3 regions of the Pragia fontium genome follow, and region 1 is predicted to be linked to each of the others. Evidence: riboswitches for the same ligand, from Rfam matches in the RefSeq annotation. Region 1 holds a riboswitch; each other region holds the start of a gene.
The links. Region 1 has a riboswitch for thiamine pyrophosphate ahead of thiC (phosphomethylpyrimidine synthase ThiC). Riboswitches for the same ligand answer to the same signal wherever they lie in the genome.

Region 1 (4,246 bases):
GGCCTTAATCTGTGCATTCAGGTATAAAATAACGCTGTCCGCGATCTTGTCCAATAGCTTATGGAGCGTAGGTCCGTCGGAATACATCATTTTCTTAATTTTAGTGAAGGCTTTACTGCTGCCGCCCTCAATCATATACGTCGCTAACGTCCACGGACTGCCGGAGAACCCAATTAAAGGTACCTCTCCAGCCAGATTACGGCGAATGGTACGCACCGCATTCATCACGTAGCCCAGCTCTTGTTCTGGATCGGGAATCGGCAGGCGATCGACATCAGCACGACAGGTAATCGGGCGTTCAAAGCGCGGGCCTTCACCGGTTTCAAAGTACAAACCTAATCCCATCGCATCAGGAATAGTGAGAATATCGGAAAACAGAATCGCGGCGTCTAATGGGTAACGGCGTAATGGCTGTAAAGTAACTTCACAGGCCAACTCAGCATTTTTGCATAACGACATAAAATCGCCGGCTTCAGCCCGCGTTGCCTTATATTCTGGTAAATAGCGACCGGCCTGACGCATCATCCAAACCGGTGTAACATCAACTGGCTGACGTAATAGTGCACGCAGATAACGATCGTTTTTTAATTCACTCATTATTTTTATCCTTCAGGTATCGCGCGCATTATAGCATGCGAGAAACGCTTCCTATACCAACCGGCTATATTACTACATCTACCAGAGTAATTGCCGCTAAAATGCCAGAAATACGACTTAACTCGACTCTGCCCGACACAGTGCGATGGTATCTTCAATTAATCTGCGAGCAATCGTCCCCGGAGGAGGGAGCTGCGGCAGTTTTTCATAATGGAACCAATCAGCATCCAGTAGTTCGGAAGTATCAATTTTCAACTCCCCACTCTCGTAATCCGCCAGATAAGCCATCATCAGTGAATGAGGAAATGGCCAGGGTTGAGAAGAGATATAACGCAGATTTTTTATCTTGAGATTACTCTCCTCCATCACTTCTCTCGCCACCGCCTGTTCCAACGTTTCGCCCACTTCAACAAAGCCAGCCAGCGCAGTATAGATTCCCCCGCGATGGCGACTATGCTGCGCCAATAAAATCTTATCGTCACGTCGGATAGCGACAATAATGCAGGGCGCAATCTGCGGATAATAGCGTTGTCGGCAATGATCGCACAGGCAAGCCCATTCCCGATCGCTGATAGACATTTTTTGCCCGCAATAACCGCAGAACTGATGAGCGCGATAAAACTCTGCCAGTTGCACCGCACGTCCGGCGAGCTGAAATAGACCTCGATCTTCATTCAGCAGTTGGCGCACCGATGCCATCTCTTTATCGCGTTCCTGACACACCAACCAAACCGCTTCACTTTGCCATTCGCCAATACGATGTGCTGTTGTGCCCTTTAAACCAAAATCCTGCGCATAACCATGGGGAATCTCACCTTTCGGCAGCCATAATTTGCCTGCATGACTCAATAGCCACCAGCCTAATTCATTACCCTGTAATTGTTGCTCCATAACCGTCTTGCTCAACCTCTTATTTACTGGCAATCTAACAACAATAGATTTACATTAGCTTAACTTTTTCTTTTACTAACATCGATCTATCTGGGACTTATATGCTAAACCGACTAGAAAGCTTAGCCGAGCGCGTTGGCGGCACAAATAAACTGATTGACCAATGGTTAGAATCTCGCAAAAACCTGCTGGTAACCTATTACCGTCTGGTTGGTATTAAACCAAACAAAGAAAAAAATATCCCCCTCGACGAAAAAGCGCTGATCGATTTCGGTCACCACTTGGTCGATTATCTTTCTTCCTGCCATTTCCATATCTATGACAAAATTATTATTCAGGAAGAAGGTGCTAAGAGCCCTAATTTAGCTATCGCCGCAAGAATCCATCCTCGTCTGGAAGAAAACACCGAAAATATTATGGCCTTCTATGATAGCTATGTCGAAAAAGGCATTAATGAAGACACCATATTACAGTTGGATAAAGATCTTTCAACGGTCGGTGAACTGTTAGAAAAACGCTTTACTCTGGAAGACAAATTGATTCAGGAAGCGACTAGCCGTTGGCTTAGCCATCACGCATCTGATGAGGCAGCAAAATAATTTATTTGCGCCGCCCATCCCTTGTTTAATGATGAATGGGCGTGAATACTACATTCGTTCAGGTATCGGTTAGCCGCAAAACTCGCTTGTAGTTTTTGTTGGCTTACCTATACTGTGTTTCATCACCTTTACCGGTGTTTTATCTTGTCGGAGTGCCTAGCGTTGCTTTTACAGAACGCAGGCTGAGACCGTTAATTCGGGATCCGCGGAACCTGATCGGGCTAATACCCGCGAAGGGAACAAGAGTAATTCCATTTAGATAAGTCGAAAAAACCTACGTAATTTCCGCCTTATCGTTACTCCCTCTCCGAACTCCGGACAAGCAATCCTTAATGTATTTTAGGAGTTTGCTATGTCTAACCGAAGAACCCAACGCGCTCAGGCGCAGCAATTTATCGACCAGCTACAGGGGAATGCTTTCCCTAATTCCCGGCGTATTTACCTACAGGGCTCCCGAGCCGATCTACGCGTCCCTATGCGTGAAATTCAACTCTCTCCCACACTGCTTGGCGGCAGTAAGCAGCAACCGGAATATGAAGATAATGAAGCGATACCGGTTTATGATACTTCCGGCCCCTATGGCGATCCTCAGGCAACACTGGACGTCAGAAGCGGCTTATCCCCTTTACGTAAAGCCTGGATTGAAGATCGCAACGATACCGAACAACTCCATCACGTCAGTTCTCAATTTACCCAGCAGCGACTGGCTGATGAAGGCTTAGATCACCTGCGCTATACCCATCTTCCTGCGCCGAAAAAAGCCAAACCCGGTAAACGCGTCACCCAGCTCCATTACGCCAGAGCAGGTATTATCACACCGGAAATGGAATTTATTGCCCTGCGGGAGAATATGGGACGGGAACGCATTCGCACCGACGTATTAAAACAGCAACATTCCGGCCAAGGCTTTGGTGCCTCGTTACCAGAGAATATTACCCCGGAGTTTGTACGCGATGAAGTCGCCGCCGGGCGAGCCATCATTCCGCTGAATATTAACCATCCTGAATCGGAACCGATGATTATTGGCCGTAACTTTCTGGTGAAGGTCAACGCCAACATTGGCAACTCAGCTCTAACCTCCTCAATCGAAGAAGAAGTCGAAAAATTAGTTTGGTCAACTCGCTGGGGAGCCGATACGGTGATGGATCTGTCAACCGGCCGCTATATTCATGAAACCCGAGAGTGGATTATTCGTAATAGTCCGGTGCCCATTGGTACCGTGCCGATTTATCAGGCTTTAGAAAAGGTCAACGGCATCGCAGAAAACCTGAACTGGGAGGTGTTTAAAGATACCCTGATTGAGCAGGCCGAACAGGGGGTAGACTACTTCACCATTCATGCCGGTGTTTTGCTGCGATATGTACCAATGACGGCCAAACGCCTGACCGGTATCGTTTCGCGCGGCGGCTCGATTATGGCGAAATGGTGCTTGTCTCATCATCAGGAAAACTTTCTTTATCAGCACTTCCGTGAAATCTGCGAAATCTGTTGCCAGTATGACGTTTCCCTCTCTCTCGGCGATGGCTTACGCCCCGGTTCGATTCAGGATGCCAATGATGAAGCCCAGTTTGCGGAACTACATACTTTAGGTGAGCTGACTAAAATTGCCTGGGAATACGATGTACAAGTGATGATTGAAGGCCCCGGTCACGTGCCGATGCATATGATTCATCGCAATATGACTGAACAGCTTGAGCACTGTCATGAAGCGCCATTTTATACCTTAGGGCCACTAACCACCGATATTGCACCGGGATACGATCATTTTACCTCCGGTATCGGTGCCGCCCTGATTGGCTGGTTCGGCTGTGCCATGCTGTGTTATGTCACACCGAAAGAACATCTTGGATTACCCAATAAAGAAGACGTTAAGCAAGGGCTCATTACCTACAAAATTGCTGCCCATGCCGCCGATTTAGCGAAAGGTCATCCGGGAGCCCAAATTCGCGATAATGCCATGTCCAAAGCGCGCTTTGAGTTCCGTTGGGAAGATCAGTTTAATTTGGCCTTAGACCCAGAAACCGCCCGCAGTTATCACGATGAAACGCTGCCTCAGGCCTCCGGTAAAGTTGCTCACTTCTGCTCAATGTGCGGGCCAAAATTCTGCTCAATGAAAATATCTCAAGAAGTACGGGAGTTCGCTAAAGGTCAGGTGCAGG
Region 2 (4,246 bases), 580 kb from region 1:
GTCTTCCGGCTGTTCATGATAGTGATATTCTTGCTTGTTTTTACAGCCGGAACATTTACATATGTTGATTTAAAATATCCCTAAGCCGGTTTCGTTAGAAACCGGCTTTCCACTATCAATAACGACGTAATTTCCCCGTTAATTAACTCAACTTCACCGGCACAACGGTTTCACTCGGATAACATCCCAGCACTTTTACCGAACGGGTAATCGGGATTAAATCGTCCAGCGCACTCTGCATTTCGATCGAATCAAGATTAGCCTGCATATCGATATAAAACATCTCTTCCCAAGGGTTGCCGTTGATTGGCCGCGACTCCAGCTTGGTCATGATGATATTGTGCTGACGCAGAACCAGTAACGCTTCGACCAGTGCACCGGACTGTTGACCGGTAGCGACAATAATGGTGGTTTTCGCCGGAATTTGTGGGGCAACATCGATCTGCTTACGTGCCACTACGATAAAGCGAGTAATGTTCTCTTTCTGGTTGGCCAAGCTATGTTCCAGTACCTGTAAATGGTATAGCGAACCGCCAGGTTCACTGCCCAGCGCAACGGCTTTTGGTGACTTCAGGCTGGCCACTTTTTCCATGGCGGCTGAGGTACTTTCACAATACTCAATTTTCCAGTTTGGGAAGCCGTTCAGATATTGGCTGCACTGTTGGAAGGGTTGAGGATGGCTGTATACCACCTCAATTTGGCTTAGGTCAGTATCAACCGCTGCAAGCAAACAGTGATTAATTGGGTTAGTCAGTTCACCAACAATGAATAAATTGGTGGACTGTAACAGGTCATAAACTTCATTGATTGAGCCTGAACTGGTGTTCTCAATCGGCAGAATACCGAAGTCGGCCTGACCGATTTCAACTTGCTTAAAGATATCGTCAAATTTATTGCAGCCACACTCCACCAGACCATCGAAGTGACGGGCGGCATATTGTCTGGCAGCAAGATGCGAATAGGAGCCTTTGGGGCCAAGGAAAGCGATTCTGGCGGTACTGAGCTTATCCTGATTAATATGCTGCTGTAACAGTGCTTGCTGGGTTAACACCGAGTCTTCGATAATTAGTTGGAATACTCGAGTGATGTAATGACCATCCAGACGCTGTTTCTTGCCTTCTTCAACTAATCTTTTCAACAGATCCCGCTCACGTTCTTTATCGCGAATGGGGAGGTGGGAAGATTGCTTGGTTCTGGCGACGTCAAGGGCCAGATCGCGACGTTCTGCCAGCAGTTCCAGTAGTTTGAGATCGAGTGCGCTAATGCGTTCTCTCAGCCCTAATAATGGATTATCACTCATGATGTTGTCTTACCTTATTTTTATTTAATCCAATAAAAAAGCCCCCCGTTGGGAGGCTTTAATGTTCGTCTTCGCTTTCTCTCTACTCATTACTGAGCCACGGACGAATTGCCTCCCAATCAGGGGACGCTAAAAAAGAAAGCGAAGAAAAACGGTATATATCTCATAAAGTCATTGGGTTCCTGTTAAAAATGACCTCTAACTTAACCGCCCGGTTTTGATTCTGTCAACCGTTATTATTTTTTGAGGGAGAAAGGACGGGAAATACGCTAACTGTGGCAATAAAAAAACGCGCCCGAAGGCGCGTGAATAAAGGAACTAAAGATTAATCTTCTTGCAGTTGTTGCAAATTGGCATCCTTCACGCTGCTTTCAGCGCGCCGGGCTTCACTCTTGTGCTGTACTTTATTCAGTTGCCGTTCAAGTTTCAGTAGTAATTCATTGATAGCGACATACATATCTTCATGTTTAGCACTTGCAACCAGAGGGCCATTTGGCGTGGTGATGCTAGCGTCAGCCACAAAACCTTTTGGTTCTTTGGATAACACAATATGCGGATTAATTAACTGAGCTTGCCATTTATCTAGCTTTTTAAGACGGTCCTCGACGTGTGAACGGATTGCCGGTGTAATGTCCATTTGTTTGCTAGTAATATTTAATGTCATATAACCTACCTCTTTGTCAGTCAATTGCCGTCGAATATGATTTTAGAATACCGATGTTGCCAGACAATTATGTGATGTCTGTCACATTTACGGGTACCTTAAAACAAAGATGACAGAAGTGTGATTGCCCTAATAGTTTGTGACTCTGCACTTGTATAATCAGTATAGCTCAAGCAATATTACTGGTTGTGTCAATTGGTAAAATCTGTACAAAAGATCAGCAAAGTATTTTATTTTTATCAATGAGTTCCAGTTAGCCCGCTTTTTGTTCAACTTTCATTTTTTCAGCAAGCGTTGACGTCGTTTTTCCGCTTTTTTTACCTTTTCTATTTGGTTATTTTTTGCGTTGAATTTATCGCAAAGTATCCACTTGATCCTTTTGTCCAATGGTCTAATATTGAACCTTCGACTCGGGGTGCCCGATAGTGATTAACGCTATCCGTGGCTGAGACATCACCCGTATTACCTGATCTGGATTATGCCAGCGTAGGGAAGTCACAGTATCCCACCGCTACTGCCTTCTTTAACGCCGGTTGGGAGCTTTATGAATTTATCTCACAACCCTATTAATTTCCCTGGCTCTGTCGCCGCACATTGGCTTGCACAGCTTAAGGAAAACCCGCCTTTGGTTCACTGCCTGACGAATCAGGTGGTTCAGAATTTTACCGCTAACGTTTTATTAGCGCTTGGTGCCTCACCGGCGATGGTCGTTGCTCCACAGGAAGTCGCCGACTTTAGTGCGATTGCCGGTGCGCTATTGGTTAACGTTGGCACCCTTAACGATAGCCAAGCGGAAGCCATGCTTTGTGCCGTAACGTCAGCGAATCACCATGAAGTACCATGGGTTCTTGACCCAGTAGCCGTCGGCGGACTTGGCTATCGCACCGAATTTTGCCGTCGTTTACTGACTCTGAAACCCGCAGCCATTCGTGGTAATGCCTCCGAAATCATGGCGTTGGCCGGGTCCTCTGCCATCGGGCGTGGCGTTGATAGCACCGATGATTCATTGAGCGCTTTGCCGTCAGCAATAAAATTGGCTGCGGAAACCGGCGCCATTGTCGCTGTTACCGGCGCAATAGACTATGTCACCGATGGGCAAATCAGTTACGCGTTGCCATTTGGTGATGCGTTAATGACGCGAGTTGTCGGTACCGGCTGTGCACTATCCGCAGTGGTCGCCGCATTCACTGCTTTAGGGCGGGAAAAGCGCCTTGAGCAAGTAGTAACTGCCTGCCAAGTGATGGCTTACTGCGGCGGTTTGGCTGCTGCAGAATCTACCGGACCAGGAAGTTTCTCTCCTCGCTTTCTCGATGGCCTTTATAACCTGCAACCGCATCATCTAATGGGGAAAACAGCATGAGAATAAATGCATTAACTATTGCTGGCACCGATCCAAGCGGTGGTGCAGGTATTCAGGCAGATTTAAAAACTTTCTCTGCATTAGAAGCCTACGGAACTAGCGTGATAACCGCGTTAGTTGCGCAAAATACCCGAGGTGTGCAGTCGGTTTATCGAATTGAACCCGAGTTTGTGGCAGCCCAACTTTGCTCTGTACTGGATGATGTACGTATCGATAGCGCAAAAATTGGTATGTTGGCAGGGTCAGATATCGTTAACGTTGTTGCAGATGCCTTGATACGCTATCAAATTCCCTATGTAGTGCTGGATACGGTAATGGTGGCAAAAAGCGGCGATCCGCTGTTGGCACCTGAGGCGGTGGAGGCCATTCGTACGCGTTTATTACCTATGGTTTCGTTGATTACCCCGAATCTACCTGAAGCTGCGGCGCTGCTGAATTGCCCTGTAGCAATCAGTGAACAGCAGATGGTGGAACAAGGACAGGCGCTATTGGCGATGGGATGTTCAGCTGTACTGATGAAGGGCGGCCATTTAACTGAAGCGGAAAGCCCTGACTGGTTAATTTTACCGGAGCGGGTAGAGCGTTTTTCTGCCCTGCGTATTGCTACTAAGCATACCCATGGCACCGGATGTACACTGTCTGCGGCGCTGGCGGCATTGCGCCCACGCTATAGTGATTGGGCGCAAACGGTGCAGGCTGCGAAGGATTATTTGCAGCAGGCGTTGGTGATGGCGGATTCATTGGAAGTGGGTCACGGTATCGGCCCGGTACACCATTTTCATCGCTGGTGGTGATAAGCCCGATAAATACAAATCCCTGATAGTTTTATCAGGGATTGATGACGATCGCCGGGCTATATTTGCTCGGCGATAGATTGGTTTTCTATATTGTCTCTCTGATATTCATCACTGGCAGCCATCGC
Region 3 (4,246 bases), 1.4 Mb from region 1:
TATAGCGTTCAGCCAAATCGCGCATTGGGTTTTCTAATACTTTTAATGCGTAAGGAATAGCCATCAGGGCGTTGGTGAATATCACAATGCCATCGGCGGATTCAGGCAAGCCAACGCTATTATTGAGCAGAAGAAAGAAGCCAGTGGCTAATACAATCGCGGGCATTGCTAAAATAGCCATGCCACTAATTTCCAGTCTGGCGCCCCAAGGGTTATGGCGCAGTTTTAGTTCACGACTGCTCCATAACAGCATCATGGTTAATATCAGGCTAAGTACCCCGGAACCGGCAGCAATGCGTAATGACGTAGCTAATGCTTGCCAAAGAGCGGGCTGGCTGAGTACGTTACCGATGGTACTGTTGATGCCATCGATAATGACCGCTAATAAAGGCGGCATTAATAAACACAGGGTAAAGGCAATCAGCAGACTATCAATGATTTTTCCCATTGCAGAGTCCTGAGGATCTCGCCACTTTTGACCATAGGTGGTTCCCACTGGCAGTGAAGGATTCAGACGTTGACTAAGCAACACGATTCCCAGACAAAAGGTTAATTGAATCAGACCGAGCAGTGCTGCCCGTTGCGGATCAAAATCATAATGTAATGATTGATAGATAGCCAATTCAATAGTGGTCGCTTGCGGCCCACCGCCCAGAGAAAGTACGGTAGCGAAGCTGGCAAAGCACAGCATAAAGATTAAGGCACCGGTAGGTAGAATCTGTCGCCGTAATGCTGGCCATTCCACAAAACGAAAACGCTGCCATGTATTCATGCCTAACTGTGCGGCTAATTGTCGTTGTTCAACGGCAATGGTTTCCAGTGATTGAAGAAGTAGACGGGTAGCCAGCGGCAAATTAAAGAACGCGTGGGCTAATAAAATGCCCTGTAGCCCATAGGGTGAGAATTGGTAATCAAGGCCAATAAAATGACATAGCTGCGCCAACCAGCCTTGACGGCCATAAACGCTTAACAACCCAAAAACGGCCACCAATACTGGCAGAACCAACGTCATAGCGCACAAGCGTAGCAAGATGGCTCTGCCCATAAAGCGGCGGCGATACAACGCTCCGGCAATAAATATCGCCGGAATCAAGGAAATCATCGCGGATAAAAACGCTTGCCAAAAGGTAAAACGAATGACGTGCCATAAATAGCGGTCATTCAACAGTTGGCCGACATTACCCGGAGGAGAATAAACCCAGAGCGCGATAAACGCCGAGAGCGCGATGCCAAGAATCAGCATCGCAGCAATCAGGCCAGGCCATAGCCAAGGTGCGATTAACGGCTGACGGCGTTCTGCCATACCTGAATCCATGAGCGACGAGACTGAGCCACTTCTTGAGGGCTAAATTCCAGCGTAGTGACGGGTTTGGGCGTCTCAATAAATGCTTCTGGTAATGGGATATCAATCACCGGATACATCCAATTGGTGGTGGGAATTTGGCTTTGGAATGCAGGCGTAGTGATAAATGCCATAAATTCGGCAGCCAGTTTAGGTTGTTTGCTGCTGGCCAGCTGTCCGGCAATCTCAACTTGCAAGTAATGGCCTTCACTGAATGGTGCAGCGACATAACGATGATCTTTTTCTTCAATCACATGATAAGCAGGAGAAGTGGTATAACTGAGCACCAGATCGGCTTCTCCTTTTAAAAACAGGCCATAGGCGTCGCTCCAGCCTTTGGTTACCGTGACCGTTTTTTTAGCCAGTTGCTGCCAGGCTTGTGGCGCTTGATCGCCATAAACTTTTTGTATCCACAGCAGTAAACCCTGGCCGGGGGTACTGGTGCGCGGATCCTGATAAATTACTCGCCACTTTTCCGGGCTTTCAATTAACTCATGCAGGCTTTTAGGTGGATTTTTCAGAGTTTGCTGGTTATAAACAAAAGCGAAGTAACCGTAATCATAGGGAATGAACGTATCATCTTGCCAGCCGCCGGGCAGGGTCAGTGAGTGGGTATTCACATTCTGCTGATGTGGAGCAAACAGGCCGGATTGTTTTGCCGCAGTGAGTAAGTTGTTATCCAACCCTAGTACCACGTCAGCCGGGCTATTTTTCCCTTCCATTCTGAGTCGGTTAAGTAGCGAAACGCCATCGGCCAAAGCAACAAACTTCAGATTGCACTGGCACTGTTGTTCAAATATCTCTTTGATTTTAGGTCCCGGGCCCCAATCCGAAGCAAACGAATCGTAGGTATAGACCGTCAGCGTGGGTTTGCTTTGCTCGGCATTCGCCCATACCTGTGTGGTGATTAACAGCAGGGTTGCAGCAATCAGTTTCTTCAACACGTTGTGCTCCTATACAGCAAAATAATGGGTCAGGAACAAAGGTCTTTGAGCGAGGAAACCATTCAAGGGTAGCGCGGATGATGAATGGGTTCTCAAATCCCTCCGCCGGTATTAACCGGATCAGGTTCTACGGGTATGGTTCAGGATTTATCAGCCCAAATGCATTCTCAGCTTTAACAAGCACCCCGTTGAGAAGGGGCTATTGTAGAGACTCTTGAGGTTAGGTGAAAGGATATTATGACGGTGAGTGAATACTGACATAGGACGGATTGTTATTTGATACAGATTAGTGTTATTTAGAGGGAAACGCCCGTCTTCTGAGTAAGTAGGAAAACCGTGATGAATAAAGCCACTCTCAATGTTGTAATGCTGATTTATCCTAATATGACGCAATTGGATTTAACGGGCCCATTTGAGGTGTTTTCCAGTTTTAAAGAGTTACAGATTCATTTGGTGTGGAAGGATATGGCACCGGTCAGGGATGTTAACGGTTTGGCGATTTTGCCCACGGTGAGTATGGCGCAGTGTCCGCAGGCGGATATTTTGTTTGTCCCGGGAGGGGCTGGTCAGTTGCCACTGATGGAGGATGAGGAAGTACTAACTTTCTTACGAGGCCAGGCGCAAACGGCACTGTATGTCACTTCAGTGTGTACCGGTTCACTGATTCTGGCGGCGGCCGGATTACTTACCGGCTATCGTGCGACTTGTCATTGGCTTTCTCTGAATCAGCTGGCTTTTTTTAACGTTGAGCCGGTTAATCAGCGGGTGGTTATCGATGGTAATCGGGTGACGGGGGCTGGGGTAACGTCGGGCATTGATTTTGCTTTGTCACTAATGGCGGAAGTGTTTGGTACTGAACGGGCTAAGTTGGCGCAGCTCAGGATGGAATATGACCCGGCTCCACCGTTTATTGGCGGTTCGCCGGCTAAAGCAGAACCAGAGTTAGTGGCTCAGGTTAGGGATTTAACCTGTTCTTTTCAGCAGCAGCGTGAGCAGATAGCTAAAAAGGTTGCCGCTAAACTGATTCAACCTTAAGTCGGGGAAAGAGAACTCTCTTGTTATGTCATCCCATAAATCTATGCCAATACAGAGATATGGGAATAATAATCAGCAATGCTGGCAAAAAGTTAACCACGGCGAAGGTCTTAATTTGGGCGATGCGCAAGCCAACGGCAATCATAATAATGCCACCGCAGGCTGAAAAGTCTCCCAGCGTGATCTCGTTCATATAGGGCATGATAAGACGGGCGGAGAAGTAGAGCAGGCTTTGGATGAGTAACTGGGGGAAGGCGATTGACATCACAGCGGCACCCAGCGTGGTAGCGAAAATCATGGCGGTAAAGATATCCAGCAATGATTTGACCAGCAAGAGCTGATAGTTACCGGTCATCCCTTCGGTTAATGCACCAACCACGCCGGTTCCTCCGGCACAAAACAGCACGATCAGAGCGGTAAAGTTTTGGCTATAAAGTTCAGGCGTCATATTATGATTGCGCACCGGCAGAATTCGAGCCAACACGCGTTGAATAAAGCTGCCAAATCGTTGAACGCCTTTTTCCATAAAACACAGTTCACCAATAGCTAAACCGAGTATTAGCGCCAGAGCGACGGCGGGTAATTGTTGCACCTTAATCGTCATCACCACCCCCATGGCGATGGATATCATGGCAAAAGCGGCAGGTAGGCCATCTCTTAAACGTTGGGGTATCACCGGGGCTAATAGCAAGCCAAGCCCGCCACCGATAAAGACGGCGGCGCTATTTAGTAACGGACCTGTCATTTATTCTCCTTAAATTGGTTGAAGGTGCTCACCTTGCCTTGTTAGATGCTGTTGTTAAGTCAGGTGATGGTATCATCGTGCTCGACAATCGTTTGTTTTTATCGCTGACGATATCTATATGGTCGACCATAGCGAAATGCGCGATGTTGGGTTGTAAAGAGAAGAAATGATACTCCGTTT

Region 2: another riboswitch for thiamine pyrophosphate. It lies ahead of thiM (hydroxyethylthiazole kinase); the one in region 1 lies ahead of thiC (phosphomethylpyrimidine synthase ThiC).
Region 3: another riboswitch for thiamine pyrophosphate. It lies ahead of thiB (thiamine ABC transporter substrate binding subunit); the one in region 1 lies ahead of thiC (phosphomethylpyrimidine synthase ThiC).

Annotation. Positions count from the first base shown of each region.
Region 1 is NZ_LR134531.1:3,505,390-3,509,635, forward strand. Features, by position in the region: gene hemE (uroporphyrinogen decarboxylase) at 1-597, opposite strand, end outside; gene nudC (NAD(+) diphosphatase) at 715-1,488, opposite strand; gene EL341_RS15180 (Rsd/AlgQ family anti-sigma factor) at 1,590-2,087, shown strand; TPP riboswitch at 2,226-2,343, shown strand; gene thiC (phosphomethylpyrimidine synthase ThiC) at 2,440-4,246, shown strand, end outside.
Region 2 is NZ_LR134531.1:2,923,647-2,927,892, reverse strand. Features, by position in the region: gene pheA (bifunctional chorismate mutase/prephenate dehydratase) at 143-1,300, opposite strand; Phe leader region at 1,332-1,468, opposite strand; gene raiA (ribosome-associated translation inhibitor RaiA) at 1,626-1,964, opposite strand; TPP riboswitch at 2,366-2,474, shown strand; gene thiM (hydroxyethylthiazole kinase) at 2,509-3,324, shown strand; gene thiD (bifunctional hydroxymethylpyrimidine kinase/phosphomethylpyrimidine kinase) at 3,321-4,118, shown strand; gene epd (erythrose-4-phosphate dehydrogenase) at 4,178-4,246, opposite strand, start outside.
Region 3 is NZ_LR134531.1:911,305-915,550, forward strand. Features, by position in the region: gene thiP (thiamine/thiamine pyrophosphate ABC transporter permease ThiP) at 1-1,303, opposite strand, end outside; gene thiB (thiamine ABC transporter substrate binding subunit) at 1,279-2,286, opposite strand; TPP riboswitch at 2,366-2,484, opposite strand; gene EL341_RS03715 (DJ-1/PfpI family protein) at 2,626-3,321, shown strand; gene EL341_RS03720 (DUF554 domain-containing protein) at 3,350-4,066, opposite strand.